DNA from 2 places in the Pseudarthrobacter sp. KH_020_B genome. Region 1 is predicted to be linked to the other one. Evidence: predicted binding sites of a transcription regulator. Region 1 holds the regulator's gene; the other holds the start of a gene.
The links. Region 1 encodes LexA, which represses DNA repair genes until DNA is damaged. Its sites were predicted from a motif close to TCGAACANNTGTTCGA; they were not measured.

Region 1 (7,204 bases):
AAGGTGGTACGGCAGCCGGACCAGGCGGATTGCGTCCGTGACTTCAGGAGCGGCCGCCATGTAGCCCAGGCGGGCGCCCGCGAGGGCGAACGCCTTGCTCATGGTGCGGGACACAATGAGGCGCTCCCGCCCGGGCAGCAACGTCAGGGCGCTGGGCGTTCCGTCGTGGGCGAACTCATGGTAGGCCTCGTCAACGATGACGATGGTCTGGCTGGCCTCGCCGGCCGAGTACACGGCCTCCACAACGTCCAGGCCCAGGCCCGTGCCGGTGGGGTTGTTCGGCGAGCAGAGGAAAACGATGTTGGGCTGAAGCTCCTTCACCTGCAACGCGGCCGATTCGGCACTGAGCCCGTAATCATCGGCCCGCTGCCCGACGATGTACCCGGTGTCCGTGCCGCTGGCCAGGAGCGGATACATGGAGTACGTGGGCGGGAATCCCAGGGCCGTGCGCCCGGGTCCGCCGAACGCCTGGAGAATCTGCTGGAGAACCTCGTTGGACCCGTTGGCCGCCCAGATGTTGGTGGCATCAAGACCGTGGCCGAGATATTCAGCCAGCGCTTCCCGGAGCTCGGTGAACTCACGGTCCGGGTAGCGGTTGAGGCCTGCAGCGGCTTCCGTCACGGCCACGCTGATCGCGGCCCGAACGTCCGCAGGCACGCCATGGGTGTTCTCGTTGACGTTCAGCAGGATGGGCACATCCAGCTGCGGGGCACCGTACGGGGTCAGTCCGCGGAGGTTGCTCCGGAGGGGAAGTCTGTTCAGACGCTCTAGCTGGTCATTCACCTGAACAGTTTAGGTCCGAAGCAGACGGCCTGAAAATGTGACGGCCTGCGGCGGCACGCTCCCGAGCCTGCAGGCTCATTACTTGGTGGGGACGAAGAGCTGCTGTCCGGGGACAACGCCCCCGGCGGAAAGGTTGTTCAACTGGGCAATATCCGCGATGACATCACGGGGATCACGCTCGGGCGCCACGGCACCGGCGATAGCCCAGAGTGACTGTCCGGCCTGCACCGTGACCGTGACCGTTGGCGTCAGCGACAGGTCGGCCGCCGAATCAGCAGCCTTTGCCGGGGCGTTGAGGAAACCTGCCAGCGAAAGCAGGATGGCGGCAAGGATCATCAGCGGGATGCCGATGAGGACAATCCGGCCCCTGCGGGTCAGGCGCAGCGGCTTCAACGATTCCGTGCGCTGCCTGGGCGCCGAAGCCGGCGTCGAGACACGTGCGGACCATTGCCGCGAGGTGAGATCCTGCACGGACATAAGCTGCGGACGCGAGTCCTGCGAAGCAGATATAGCTGACATGAAATGAGCCCTCCTGGACCATACTGTGCTGCCCGGTGCGCCCTCCGCGTCCACTTGCCGGTGCTGGCCTGGGCCGTCCATAAATTCGAGTATTCGAATCCGCAAGCAACGAGTAGAACACATGTTCGAACTTTGCTTCTTCATTTTTAGCACTTATCAACGAATATTGTCGAGACTCGCTAGAACAAATGTTTGAAAAAGCCCTGCGGCTGGCCTACGTTTGGATCAAAGAACAACCACCTCTGTAGTTGATCAGCAGGGTCTGACAATCAACTCCGACACCAGCCCCGGGGCGTTCCAGGCACCAGCGGCCGGAGCGGATCCGGGCAACCGAAAGGCATTGGCGAACATGGCAGCACCAGCCGCCGAGGGCAAGGCGACACCGCAGCGCCGCCAGCCCCAACGGACCCCCAAGGGGCTCACCGCCCGCCAAAAGAAGATCCTCGAAACGATCCAGCGCTCGGTGAATGACAACGGCTATCCGCCGTCCATGCGTGAAATCGGCGACACCGTGGGCCTGGCGAGTTTGTCCAGCGTGACCCACCAGCTCTCGCAGCTGGAGAAGCTGGGATACCTCCGCCGGGACCCCAAGCGTCCGCGCGCCATGGAAGTCCTGATGCCGCTGACGCTGGACGGCGGGTCCACCAAGTCCAACGGGACAACCAAGCCCGCAGTCCTGCACGGCATCGGCGGAACGGTCACCGAACTTCCCTCTGCCATGGACACCGCCATGGTGCCGCTGGTGGGCCGGATCGCGGCCGGCGGACCCATCCTTGCCGATCAGGTGGTGGAAGACGTGATGCCCCTGCCCCGGCAGCTCGTGGGCCAGGGTGAGCTGTTTATGCTGCGCGTGGCCGGCGACTCCATGGTGGACGCCGCCATCTGCGACGGTGACTGGGTAGTGGTCCGGCGGCAGTCCGATGCCGCCAACGGGGATATTGTCGCGGCCCTGCTGGACGACGAAGCCACGGTGAAGACCTTCCGTCAACGCGATGGCCATACGTGGCTGTTGCCGCAGAACACCCAGTACGAGCCCATTCTGGGCGATCACGCCACGATCATGGGCAAGGTCGTCTCGGTCCTGCGGTCCCTCTAGGACACAAAGGTCCGTCTAGAACAAGGGCCCGCTACGACCTGCGCCCCCTCAGACGCCCTTCCCGGAAAGCCTTTCCAGGGCGGCGAACGCCGTCTTCCGGTCCGTGGTGGGCCAAAACGGTGGCAGCGCGGCGCGGAGGAATCCGGCGTAGCGCTCGGTGGCAAGCCGGGAATCAAGCACGGCCACCACGCCTTTGTCTCCGGTGGAACGGATCAGCCTGCCCGCGCCCTGGGCCAGGCGGATGGCCGCGTGCGTTGCCGAAACCGCCATAAAGCCGTTTCCGCCGGCCTGGGCAACCGCGCGTGACCGTGCGGTCATCAGCGGATCATCCGGCCGTGGGAACGGGATGCGGTCGATCACCACCAGCCGGCATGATCCACCCGGAACATCAACACCCTGCCACAGTGACATGGTGCCGAACAGGCAGGTATCCGGTTCGTCCGCGAACTGCTTCACGAGGGCCGTCATGGTGGAATCGCCCTGGCACAGAATGCTGAGGCCGAGCCGGGGGCGCATTGCCTCGGCGGCCTCCTCCGCGGCACGGCGTGACGAAAAGAGGCACAGGGCGCCGCCGCCGGACGCCCGGATCAGCGCCTCAAGTTCGTCGAGGGCCTCCGGCGACGCCCCGCGGCCAGGCTTGGGAAGGTGCCCCGCGACGTAGAGGATCCCCTGCTTGGGATAGTCAAAGGGCGATCCCACGTCGATCCCGGTCCAGCTCGGTGCGCCCTCACCCACAAGCCCCAAGCCGCCGGCGGCCGGTTCAAAGGCCGAGCCGATGGCCAGGGTTGCCGAGGTCAGCACCACGGTGTGGCCGGCGAAAAGCCCCTCGCGGAGCTTGCCGGCAACGCTCAGCGGCGCGATGTTGACCAGGGCCGGCGCCGACTCATCGGGCTGCGCATAGCCCTGCTGCGGATCGAAGGAACTTGCACGGGAGAACCACACCACTTCACGGTTTTCCCGGGCCACGATCAGCCGTTCACAAAGTTCGAGGATCAGCATCAGGCGTGAGCGCGCGAGCTGCCGCCCGCCGTCGGCCGTTTGGCTGCCGTCACCCTTGGAATCGGACAGCGCAGCCCTGCAGGCCTCGCGCAGCTGGTCCACACAGTCCAGCTGTTCGTCGTTGAGGCCGTTCGGGAGCAGCCCGTTGGGCACGCCGGCAAGGGCGAGTTCCAGGTTGGCGGCGGCTGCGTTGAGGGCATCCACGGTGATGGCCGTGTGTTTCCGCGCGCCCGACGCCGCAGCGTGGACCATTGCCACGGAGAGCTGCCCCGACACCGCACCGGTGACGCGGTCCTGCAGTTCGTGGGCCTCGTCCACCACCACAACGTCGTATTCGGGCAGCACGGCGAGGCCTTCAAAGGCGCTGACGGCGAGCATGGCATGGTTGGTGACCACAACGTCGGCCTCGGCGGCGTTGTGGCGCGCCAGTTCGCTGAAGCATTCAGCTGCCATGGGGCATTTCTGGGCCCCCAGGCATTCCATGGACGTCACCGAAACCTGGCGCCAAGCCCGGTCGGTTACACCGGGAAGCAGTTCATCACGGTCTCCCGTGGTGGTTTTTTCCGCCCACTCGCGCAGGCGCACCACTTCTTTCCCCAGCTGGGACGAGGGCCCGCCCAGGGCAGCGGCGAAATGCGGGACGCTGGTGTCTTCTCCGAGGGAGAACAGCTGGCCCTCGGCGGGTTCCTCGGAGGGGAACCCGCCTTCGAGCTTGTGCCGGCACACATAGTTGGAGCGGCCCTTGACCAGCGCCACCTTGACCGGCCGGTCCAGGGCAGGCGTGATGGTCTTCAGCAGCCGGGGAAGGTCGCGCCCCACAATCTGGGTCTGCAGCGCAAGCGTTGCTGTGGACACCAGGGTGGGCTTGTTACTCACGAGCGAGTGCGCAATGAGCGGAATCAGGTAGGCCAGCGATTTACCGGTACCAGTACCAGCCTGGACCAGGAGGTGGTCGCCGGTTTCGATGGCCTTGGCCACTTGCCGCGCCATCTCGTGCTGTCCAGCGCGGCTTTGGCCGCCCATCCCGGCGACGGCGCGGTCGAGCAGCTCAATCACGAACTGCTCGCCGGCCGTCTCGGAAATTTCCCCTGCCACCAGGTCAGTCATGGTTGATGAAGGATTCCAGTTCAGCCGCAAGGCCCTCACGCACCATCACCAAAGCGCGCGTACCGTGCTCGCCGTGATCCAGGCTCAGGATCTCGGCATCGGTCTCGTGCAGTTTGCTGATCAGGTCGCCGCGGTCGTAGGGAATAAGGAGCTCCAGCTTCACGCTGGGCCGCGGTATCCCTTCACTGATGGCACGCAACAGTTCGGCGATCCCCTGGCCGGTGCGGGCCGAGACCACCACGTGCCGCGGCTCGCGCTGTTTGAGTCGCTCCACCACAAACGGATCAGCGGCATCGGCCTTGTTCAGGACAATGATCTCGGGCACCTTGCGGGCATCCACTTCGCTGAAGACCTTGCGGACAGCAGCAATCTGGCCCTCGGGGTCCGGGTGGGACACGTCCACAACGTGCAGGATCAGATCCGCGTCCGCCACTTCCTCCAACGTGGAGCGGAAGGCCTCCACTAGCTGGGTGGGCAGTGAACGGACAAAACCCACGGTGTCCGCCAGCGTGTAGCCGAGGCCATCGGAAGTCTCGGCTTTGCGGACGGTGGGATCCAAGGTGGCGAAGAGTGCGTTCTCCACCAGCACACCGGCGTCGGTCAGCCTGTTCAGCAGCGATGACTTCCCGGCGTTGGTGTAACCGGCAATCGCAACGGACGGCACTGAATTACGACGGCGGTTGGCCCGCTTGGTTTCCCGTGCCGGCTTCATCGCCGCGATCTCGCGGCGCAGCTTGGCCATGCGAGTGCGGATCCTGCGGCGGTCCAGTTCGATTTTCGTTTCACCGGGTCCGCGCGAGCCCATGCCGGCGCCGGCGCCGCCCACCTGGCCACCGGCCTGGCGGGACATCGATTCACCCCAGCCACGCAGGCGTGGCAGGAGGTATTCGAGCTGCGCCAGCTCCACCTGGGCTTTGCCTTCGCGGCTCTTGGCGTGCTGGGCGAAGATGTCCAAGATCAGGGCAGTGCGGTCAATGACCTTGACCTTGACAATGTCCTCGAGGCTACGGCGCTGGGACGGCGCCAGTTCGGCGTCCACCACCACGGTGTCAGCGCCGGTGGCCATCACGATTTCCTTGAGTTCAAGGGCCTTTCCGGAGCCCAGGAAGGTGCCCGGGTCCGGTTTGGCACGGCGCTGCACCAAGCCGTCCAGGACTTCCGAGCCCGCTGTTTCGGCAAGGGCGGCAAGCTCACGCAGGGAATTTTCCGCGTCTGCCAAGGTGCCTTCGGACCATAGCCCGGCCAGGACCACACGTTCGAGCCGCAGCTGCCGGTATTCGACTTCGGTGACATCTTCGAGTTCGGTGGACAGGCCGGCCACGCGCCGCAGTGCCCGGCGTTCCTCCCGGTCCTGCTGGTCGCCGTCGTAGCTGGTGTGTTCATCGTCCAAGCGGGAGATCGCCTGAGCCCTGCCGAACACGCCCTTGTCACCGTCTGCGGCGGTCACGTTCCTGGCCGGTACGTCCTTGGCGAGAATCCGGTCGATGACAGCTTGGATCTCCTCGGGACTCATGTCCTGGGCTGCTGGATCTGAACCGGTGTTTGGCTGGCTGGTCATGGTCTCCTTTGAAGATTCGTCATTTTCAGAATAGTGCGGTTCGTTGGTCAGTGGTGAAGTATTCGCGCTGGGCTGACGGCTTGCAGTCATCCGGGCCTCCTGGTGTGCTGCGCGGGCCGGTCAGGACCGTGGCGCGCAGGGAGTCTTCGCATCCGGGAGATGCGTGGAATGGTGGAACGCGGGCAAAATGCAAGGGACCGGCGGGGGCAGATCACTCGAGTATTGCCCGGCGGCATACCAGGTACGAAAGACCTGTTATGTGGCGCACTTGCGGAAGGTTAATACCTGCATCGCTGCGGGGCACGGCTTCGGGACAGCCGGCGTCCAGAGGGACACCGGCCGTGCCGGCTACTCGAAGATCAAGAACATGGGTTCAAGATTAGCAGAAGCGGTGGCCGCGGTTTCGCATTGTCCACCCCGGCCAACTAATCTGGCCAGTTATGGAGTCCGCACACTATTTCAGCGCATCGCCCGCCGGGCCGTTCACCCGCAAGCCGCTCACCGTGGAATTGGCTGGCGAGACACGTACGCTGCAGACGTCCGGCGGCATCTTCAGCCCCGATGGCATCGACAAGGGAACAGCGGTGCTCCTAGCTGAGGTTCCGGCCCCGGACCCCACAGGCAATCTCCTTGACATCGGCTGCGGCTGGGGACCGATTGCCCTGACCCTCGCATTGCGGGCGCCCCATGCCAAGGTGTACGCCGTGGATATCAATGAACGCTGCATCACGCTGACCAATGAGAATGCGGCCCTGCTGGGCCTGGGCAACGTGCTGGCCAGCACGCCGGACGCGGTGGACCCGGACCTGCGCTTTGACACGATCTGGTCCAATCCACCCATCAGGATCGGCAAGGATGAACTCCACAGCCTCCTGAAGCTGTGGCTGCCCCGGCTGGCGCCGGGCGGCTCCGCGTGGCTGGTGGTCCAGAAGAACCTGGGCTCGGATTCGCTTCAGCGCTGGCTGTCGACGGAGCTGGATGCATCGTTCGCCGTCAGCCGGGAGTCCACGTCCAAGTCCTTCCGGATCCTTCGGGTCAGGAAAGCGTCCCAGTAGCAACAATCTCGGCGGGCCCGCTGAGCTCGACGTGCTCGTGGCCACCTGCCCCGGCGAAGAACTTGACCGCGACGACGCCGCCCGGAA
Region 2 (7,204 bases), 680 kb from region 1:
GGCCGCCGACTACCTCACGGTCGCGCCAACGGTTGTGAAAATTGTGCGTGACCTCAAGCTTCCCACCCTCGAGGAAGCGGGAGCCCAGCTGCACCCCATCGACGGCGAATCGCGCGCCGAGCTGGAGCGCCTCGCCGTCGAATGGAACCTGGGCGGCTCTGTCAAACGGCTGCTGGACGCGTTTGACCGGCACGAACGTTAAATTGCTGCATACGCACCGACCGTGCTGTCCGGGAGCGGCCTCACTGACGCTGCCTGTGGGTGTCAGTGTGCCGCACGGTTGGGGGACGGCTGCTCTGATAGCCAGAGAAAGTCAGCTACTGACAGGCAGGGTCCCGGTTCGTCGAGGGCTTGCCGCAGCCAGGCGGGATCCGGCGACCGGTCTGCAGGGGGCAGAAAATCGGGCAGCGCGCCGTCAAGCATGGCATCGTTAGACACCGTTCCGTCACGCGGGACTTCGTCGGGCGGGGCGTCGTTGGGCAGTGCGGAGCCTGGTTCCTGGTGGCATAGCTCGTCCAGTATCTGGGGTGGCCAGTGGGGTGGTTCCCAGTCCTGATGTTCGCTTTGGTAGTGGCGGCCTGACGGTGAAGTCCAGCCGGGTGGGTTGTTGGTTGCTGCCCCCGTGGGTGTCCAGGTTGTGGTGTGTTTCAGCCTGTGGTGCTTGGGGCAAGGCGAACCGAGGTTCGATATGCCGGTGGTGCCGCCGTCCGCCCAGGAGAGCAGGTGGTCGGCTTCGTTGTCGAGGGACTGGTTGCTGCAGCCAGGGAACGGGCATTTCCCGTCCCGCAGTCTCAGCCATTGGCGCATCGCGGCAGGGATCCGGTAGCTGGTCCGTCCGATCTCCAGCGGTGCCCCGTCGCGGGGGTCGGTCAGGACGCGGTGGAACGAGGACGCCCCTTCGGCAACAAGTTGGCGGGCCATCGACGCCGGGATGGGTCCGTATCCGTCGAGCATGGCGGGTTCGTCGGTGAGGCCCATAAGGGCGAATACAGGCACGGTCACCAGGACCTGGGCGGTGGGTGAGGGCACGTGCTCGGCGGTGCCGCCCAGGAGCCACAGGGCGGCCACATCGGCGCGGAGTTGGGTGAGGGTCCGGCCCTCGGTGGGGCCTTGGAGGGCGCGGGCTGCAGCGGTGGTGCGGTCCCAGATCCCGGCGGCCTGATCCGCAGGGAGGTAGGCACTCAGCCAGGCCATGCCGTCCCGGTCCGGGGCGAGCTCGAGGCGCCGGTCGGCGGCGCTGCGGGTGTGGCGTTTTTCGATGCTGTCCGGGTGGTGGCGTTCGCGCCAGGTCCGGGCTTTGTGCCGGAACCGGGACGGGATCATTTCCCCGGCCGCGCAGCGACAGGCCGCGTTCTCCGCATTAGGGTCAAGGAAGTGCGCCTCCAGCGCGGCGGCGTCAGCGGGGTTGAGGTTGGCTGTTTCGTCGACCATAACCCGGGCGTGCTGCCACGAAATGCTCCCACCCTGTAACGCGGCGAGCGTCAGGGGCAGGGTAGTAGTCAGTTCGTGGGCCTGGGCCAGCAAGTCCCCGGCAGCGGGTTCGCTGACGGTCAGCACACAGGCGAGTTCCGACACCACACTCATTTCCAGGGCGGTGTCCTGGCCCGGGCCCGTGGCGGGGGCGGCCATTTTCATGGACTTGTCTGCGAACGCGGCGGTAAGGTGCACCTTCACAGCTGCCAGCATGGCTTCCACCCTTCCCGCTTCTTCGAGCCCGTCGAGGCATGCATCCGCCTGGTCCCGGAGAGGATCGGCACCTGTGGAGCCCAAAGCCGGTGCGGCGCGGCGCATATGAACAACAAGCGCGGCGACAGAAGCCTCAAGGGCCCCTACTGCTTCACCTGCTGTGATGCGTTCCATAGATCCATCATCATGAGGGGGTACGACATTTAAGGACCCGTCCGGCCTGGTCCGAGAAAACCTTTTGAAAAGTTTTTCGGCCCGCCGGCCGGGCGGGCCGGAACTGTCCGTTCGCGCAGGGCGGCCGCATGCACAGCGGAGCGGACGACGGCGGTGGGTCCCGCCGTCGTCCTCCGTGCTGCGTACCGGCAACTTTCAAAGTGGAATGACACGCCGGCTGCTCAGTCTGCTGCCGTGAGGGACCGGCCGTTCCTGATCCGCGACGGACCAAAAACGACGGTCAGCGGGGCAATCGTCCGCGGCGCGCGTTCCCGCGACAGTGGACGGCCGACGGCGACATGGGGCACCCAGTGCGGAAAGCGGTAGCCCAGCGCCGGTGAGCTGAGGATGAAATCGTCCACATTGTCCACGAGGAGCCGGTCCAGGAGATCATGCAGGCCCTGCACCAGGGACACCTGGTAGTCGTGCACGCGATCGGGCACGTCCACTTCGAGCCCGGAGATGCCTCCTCCTCCCAGCACGATCAGTTGTTGCGACGTTGCCGCAAACCCGTCCAGTACGGGCAGACCCTGCAACCAGCCCGTTGTTTGCCGGACGGCCTCACCGGCCGGGGTGATCCCCTTGGTCCAGTCCGCGACGTCCTGCGCAAAATCCGCCAGGATGCCGACATGCAACAGTGTCAGGTGCAGCCCCTGCGGCCGGCGGAGGGCGTTGACATAGCTGCCCAGCGCCTCGTAATCGGACGGGCCCGCACCAACCATGAGGACGGGAACCTCCACTGTGATGCGCGGAACCGGCTGCATTGGACCCCTTCACAGTGGCACGGACTCTTGGGCTCTGGCTGCCATTATCCTCCGCTGCGGCCGCCCCGACCCGGTGGTTGCTCTTGCCCTTGCGCCCGCCAGGGTGTCGAATCAGAGAACACGATTCGGCCCGGTGCATGGCAAAGACGCCAGGAGGTTCCCATGTCAGTGAAAGCCGCAAAGGACGTAGCGCGGACACCGGGGCGGGGAGGGCCGGAGGTGCGCCGGGCTGATGCTCCGCACGGCATCGCGGCAACAGATCCGGAACAGGTGCGCAACGTGGCGCTCGTGGGGCATTCGGGCGCCGGGAAGACCCTGCTGATCGAAGCATTGCTGGCCGCCCACGGCATGATTTCACGCAAAGGCTCCATCGCAGAGGGCACCACCGTCAGCGATTCCGACCCCTCGGCAGTGCGGCAGCAACGGTCGGTCACGCTGTCCCTGGTTCCGCTGCTTGTCGACGGGATCAAGGTGAACCTGCTGGACACTCCGGGCTATCCGGACTTTATCGGCGAACTTCGGGCGGGGCTCCGGGCTGCGGACGCCGCCCTCTTTGTTGTCTCCGCCGTTGACGGCATCGACGCCACCACTACGGCGCTCTGGGGCGAATGCGAAGGCCTGGGGATGCCGCGGGCTGTGGTCATCTCCCGCGTTGACCACCTCCGGGCAGATTACGACGGCGTCCTGGCCGCCTGCCAGCAGGCGTTCGGCGACGCGGTGCTGCCGTTGTACGTCCCGGTCCGTGCCGGCGGCGAAACCAGCGGGCTGCTGGGATTGCTGACAGGCACGGTTTCTGACTACTCCGCCGGGAACGCGGACGCCGGTTCCCGGGACGCTGACCCCGGCGAGCGCGCGGCGTCGGAGGCCGCCCGGGGCCGGCTCATCGAAGGGATCATCGCGGAGAGCGAGGACGAGACCCTGATGGACCGCTATCTGGGTGGTGAGGACATCGATACCGATGTCCTGATCGCGGACCTGGAAACCGCCGTCGCCCGCGGTTCCTTTTTCCCGGTGGTGCCGACCTCGGCGGTCACCGGGCTTGGTACGGCGGAACTGTTGGAAGTCCTGACCCGGGGCTTCCCGTCGCCGGTGGAGGGCGCCCTCCCGGAGGTGACTGACCTGGCGGGCGCGCCGGCGTCCGCCTTGGCCTGTGACCCGGACGGGCCGCTGGCTGCTGAGGTGGTCCGCACCACCATTGATCCGTTCCTTGGCAGGGTCTGCCTGACGCGGGTCTTTTCCGGCACGCTGCGTGCTGACACTCCAGTCCACGTCGGCGGGCACGGGCTCGCCGACCGCGGCCATCAGGACCATGACACGGACGAGCGCGTCACGCACCTGTATTCTCCGCTGGGCCCCAACCTGCGCCCTGTCGCGCACTGTGTGGCCGGTGACATCTGTGCGGTGGCGAAGCTGGGAAGCGCCGAAACCGGGGACACCATTTCGGCCAAGGACCAGCCGCTGCTGCTGGCCACCTGGGAGATGCCGGAACCGCTGATGCCGGTGGCAGTGGAGGCGGACTCGCGCAGTGACGAGGATGCGCTGGCCCGGAGCCTGGCCAAGGTGGCCGCCGGCGATCCCACGCTGCGTGTGGAGCGGAACGCGGAAACACACCAGCTGATCCTCTGGTGCATGGGGGAGGCCCATGCCGAGGTGGTGCTGGACAGGCTGCGCGACCAGGGCGTGAAGCTTCACACCATTGACGTGGTGACGCCGCTGCGGGAAACGTTCGCCGCCCCGGCAACGGGCCACGGCCGGCACGTCAAACAGTCCGGCGGCCACGGGCAGTACGCCGTCTGCGACATCGACGTGGAGCCGCTGGACCGTGGCGGCGGGTTCGAATTCGTCGACAAAACAGTGGGCGGGGTGATCCCCGGAACGTTCATCTCCTCCGTGGAGAAAGGGGTGCGCGCGCAGATGCAGAAAGGGCTGGCTGCCGGGTTCCCCGTAGTGGACCTGCGCGTCACGCTGGTGGGCGGCAAGGCCCACAGCGTTGACTCTTCCGACGCCGCGTTCCAGGCGGCGGGGGCCCTTGCGCTCCGGGAGGCCGCCGCCACAGGTCGCATCCAGCTGCTCGAGCCGGTTTCCTTCGTCAGCATCACGGTATCCGAAGCGCACGTGGGGGCCGTGATGAGTGACCTCTCAGCACGCCGCGGCAGGCTCACCGGCACGGCCACATCCGGTGGTGAGCTGACCGAAATCAGCGCGGAAGTTCCGGACCAGGAACTGCTGAAGTACGCCGTGGAGCTGCGGGCGCTGACTGCCGGGACCGGCCGGTTCCGGCGCCGGTACCTCCGGCATGACCCGGTGCCCAGCAGCTCATGAAAGCCAGCCTATGAACGCTGCCGCGCGGAGGATCCAACGCATCTACCTCACCCTGACGCTGGGCAATACCCTTGCGGCCTCCTTCATCTGGGGAATCAACACGCTCTTCCTGTTGGACGCCGGGCTGAGCAACCTTGAAGCATTCGCGGCCAACGCCTTCTTCACAGCCGGCATGGTCCTGTTCGAAGTACCCACCGGGGTCATTGCGGACAGTTGGGGGCGCCGCGTTTCATTCCTGCTCGGCACCGTCACCCTGGCCGTCTCCACCTACCTGTACTACCTGCTCTGGCAGATATCCGCGCCCTTCTGGTCCTGGGCGGTGGTGTCGGTCCTGCTGGGTCTGGGCTTCACTTTCTTCTCCGGGGCAGTGGAGGCGTGGCTCGTCGATGCGCTGCATTTTTCGGGTTATTACGGGGACCTGGAGACCGTCTTCGGACGGGGACAGATGGTGTCGGGCTTCGCGATGCTGGTGGGCTCGGCGGCCGGCGGCGTGATCGCCCAAGTCACTGACCTGGGCGTGCCGTTCCTGGTGCGCGTCGGAGTGCTCGTGGCGATGTTTAGTGTGGCCTTCTTGCTGATGCGCGATGTTGGATTCACTCCGGAACGCTCCCCGCATCCGCTCAAAGCGACCAGGGCAGTGCTGACGGCCTCCATTGAGAGTGGCCTCAAGAACCCGCCCGTACGGTACGTCATGCTTTCCGCCCCGTTCAGTGCCGGCATCGGGTTCTATGTGTTCTACGCGCTGCAACCGTACCTGCTGGAGCTCTTCGGGGACCCGCGGGCCTACTCCGTCGCCGGACTCGCGGCGGCCGTTATGGCGGGAGCGCAGATCCTGGGCGGCTGGTTGGCACCAACTGTCCGGCGCCGGGTCCGCAGGCGCACCACTGTGCTGGTGGTGAGCAGCAGCATGGGCGGGCTAATCCTGGTGGCGCTCGGCATCACGCGCGTGTTTTGGGTGGCCCTGCTGCTGCTGGTGCTCTGGGCTCTGGTCTCCGCGGCGGGCACCCCGGTGCGGCAGGCCTACCTCAATGACATGATTTCCTCGCAGCAGAGGGCAACGGTGCTCAGTTTCGATTCGCTCATGGGATCGAGCGGTGGAATTGTGGTCCAGCCGCTCATGGGCCGGGCAGCGGACGTGTACGGTTACCCCCTCTCGCTTGCCATCAGCGGTGTCATCGAACTGTTCGCCGTGCCGTTCCTGCTGGCCAGCCGGCGGCGGCGCTCGCCGGCCGACACTGCCACCACCGAAGCCGGCACACCGGTCTGAGGCATGGCCTTGGCACAAAAAGTTGAGCCTTGAGAGTCCCAACCCGGCGGAGTATCGTGGCGCAAACCCACCCTGCGCAAACACCCTGACTTGGGAGAGATCATGCCTAGTGTGCGACGTCAATTGGCTGCTGTGACTGCTGTCCTGGCTTTGAGCGTGACGGGTGGGGCTGTCACCACCCCAGCGTTCGCAGATCCCCGGGAGATCAAGAAGGAGGCGACGGCGACCGGGTACGGCGGGGCGGTGAGCACCGTTGACCCGGAAGCGTCCGCCGCGGCGATCGAGGTCCTGCGCGACGGCGGCAATGCGGCGGACGCCGCCGTCGCCGCGGCCGCGACCCTGGGTGTGACCGAGCCCTACAGTGCCGGCATCGGCGGGGGAGGTTACTTCGTGTTCTACGATGCGAAGACCCGTGACGTGGGAACCATAGATGGACGCGAGACGGCTCCGGCAACGATGCCGACCAACGCGTTCATAGACCCCGCCACCATCACACCCGCGAACCCGGCCGGCAGCCCGTACCGTTTCTCTCCGGAACTGATCACCAGCGGCGTCTCGGTAGGTGTCCCGGGTACGCCGGCCACGTGGGAACGGGCCCTGGATCGATGGGGCACCCTGGACCTTGATGAGGCCCTCGAACCTGCCATCAAGGTGGCTGAGCGTGGCTTCGTAGTAGACGAGACCTTCCGCCAGCAGACGGCCGACAACCAGGCGCGGTTCGAGGCCTTCCCTGCCACGAGCAGCCTGTTCCTCCCCGGCGGCGAACTGCCCGCCGTCGGCAGTATCCTCCACAACCAGGACCTCGCCAAGACGTACCGCCTCCTTGCCAAGGAGGGGACGGATGCCTTCTACGGCGGCCCGCTCGCAGCGGAGATTGCCGCCACGGTGCAGGCGCCGCCCAAGAGTGCCACTACCACGCTGCCCGTTCCACCGGGCTACCTGACGACGGCGG

Region 2: the regulator LexA is predicted to act here: its motif matches at 1,925-1,940, upstream of AC3IT0_RS10570 (HNH endonuclease signature motif containing protein).

The regions. Positions count from the first base shown of each region.
Region 1 covers NZ_CM174506.1:1,627,763-1,634,966, reverse strand. The annotation lists gene AC3IT0_RS07685 (histidinol-phosphate transaminase) at 1-783, opposite strand, end outside; gene AC3IT0_RS07680 (LysM peptidoglycan-binding domain-containing protein) at 862-1,302, opposite strand; gene lexA (transcriptional repressor LexA) at 1,652-2,398, shown strand; gene AC3IT0_RS07670 (ATP-dependent DNA helicase) at 2,447-4,504, opposite strand; gene hflX (GTPase HflX) at 4,497-6,062, opposite strand; gene AC3IT0_RS07660 (class I SAM-dependent methyltransferase) at 6,503-7,117, shown strand; gene dapF (diaminopimelate epimerase) at 7,098-7,204, opposite strand, start outside.
Region 2 covers NZ_CM174506.1:2,303,045-2,310,248, forward strand. The annotation lists gene AC3IT0_RS10565 (5'-3' exonuclease) at 1-202, shown strand, start outside; gene AC3IT0_RS10570 (HNH endonuclease signature motif containing protein) at 265-1,860, opposite strand; gene AC3IT0_RS10575 (hypothetical protein) at 2,082-2,663, opposite strand; gene AC3IT0_RS10580 (elongation factor G-like protein EF-G2) at 2,826-4,985, shown strand; gene AC3IT0_RS10585 (MFS transporter) at 4,996-6,252, shown strand; gene ggt (gamma-glutamyltransferase) at 6,355-7,204, shown strand, end outside.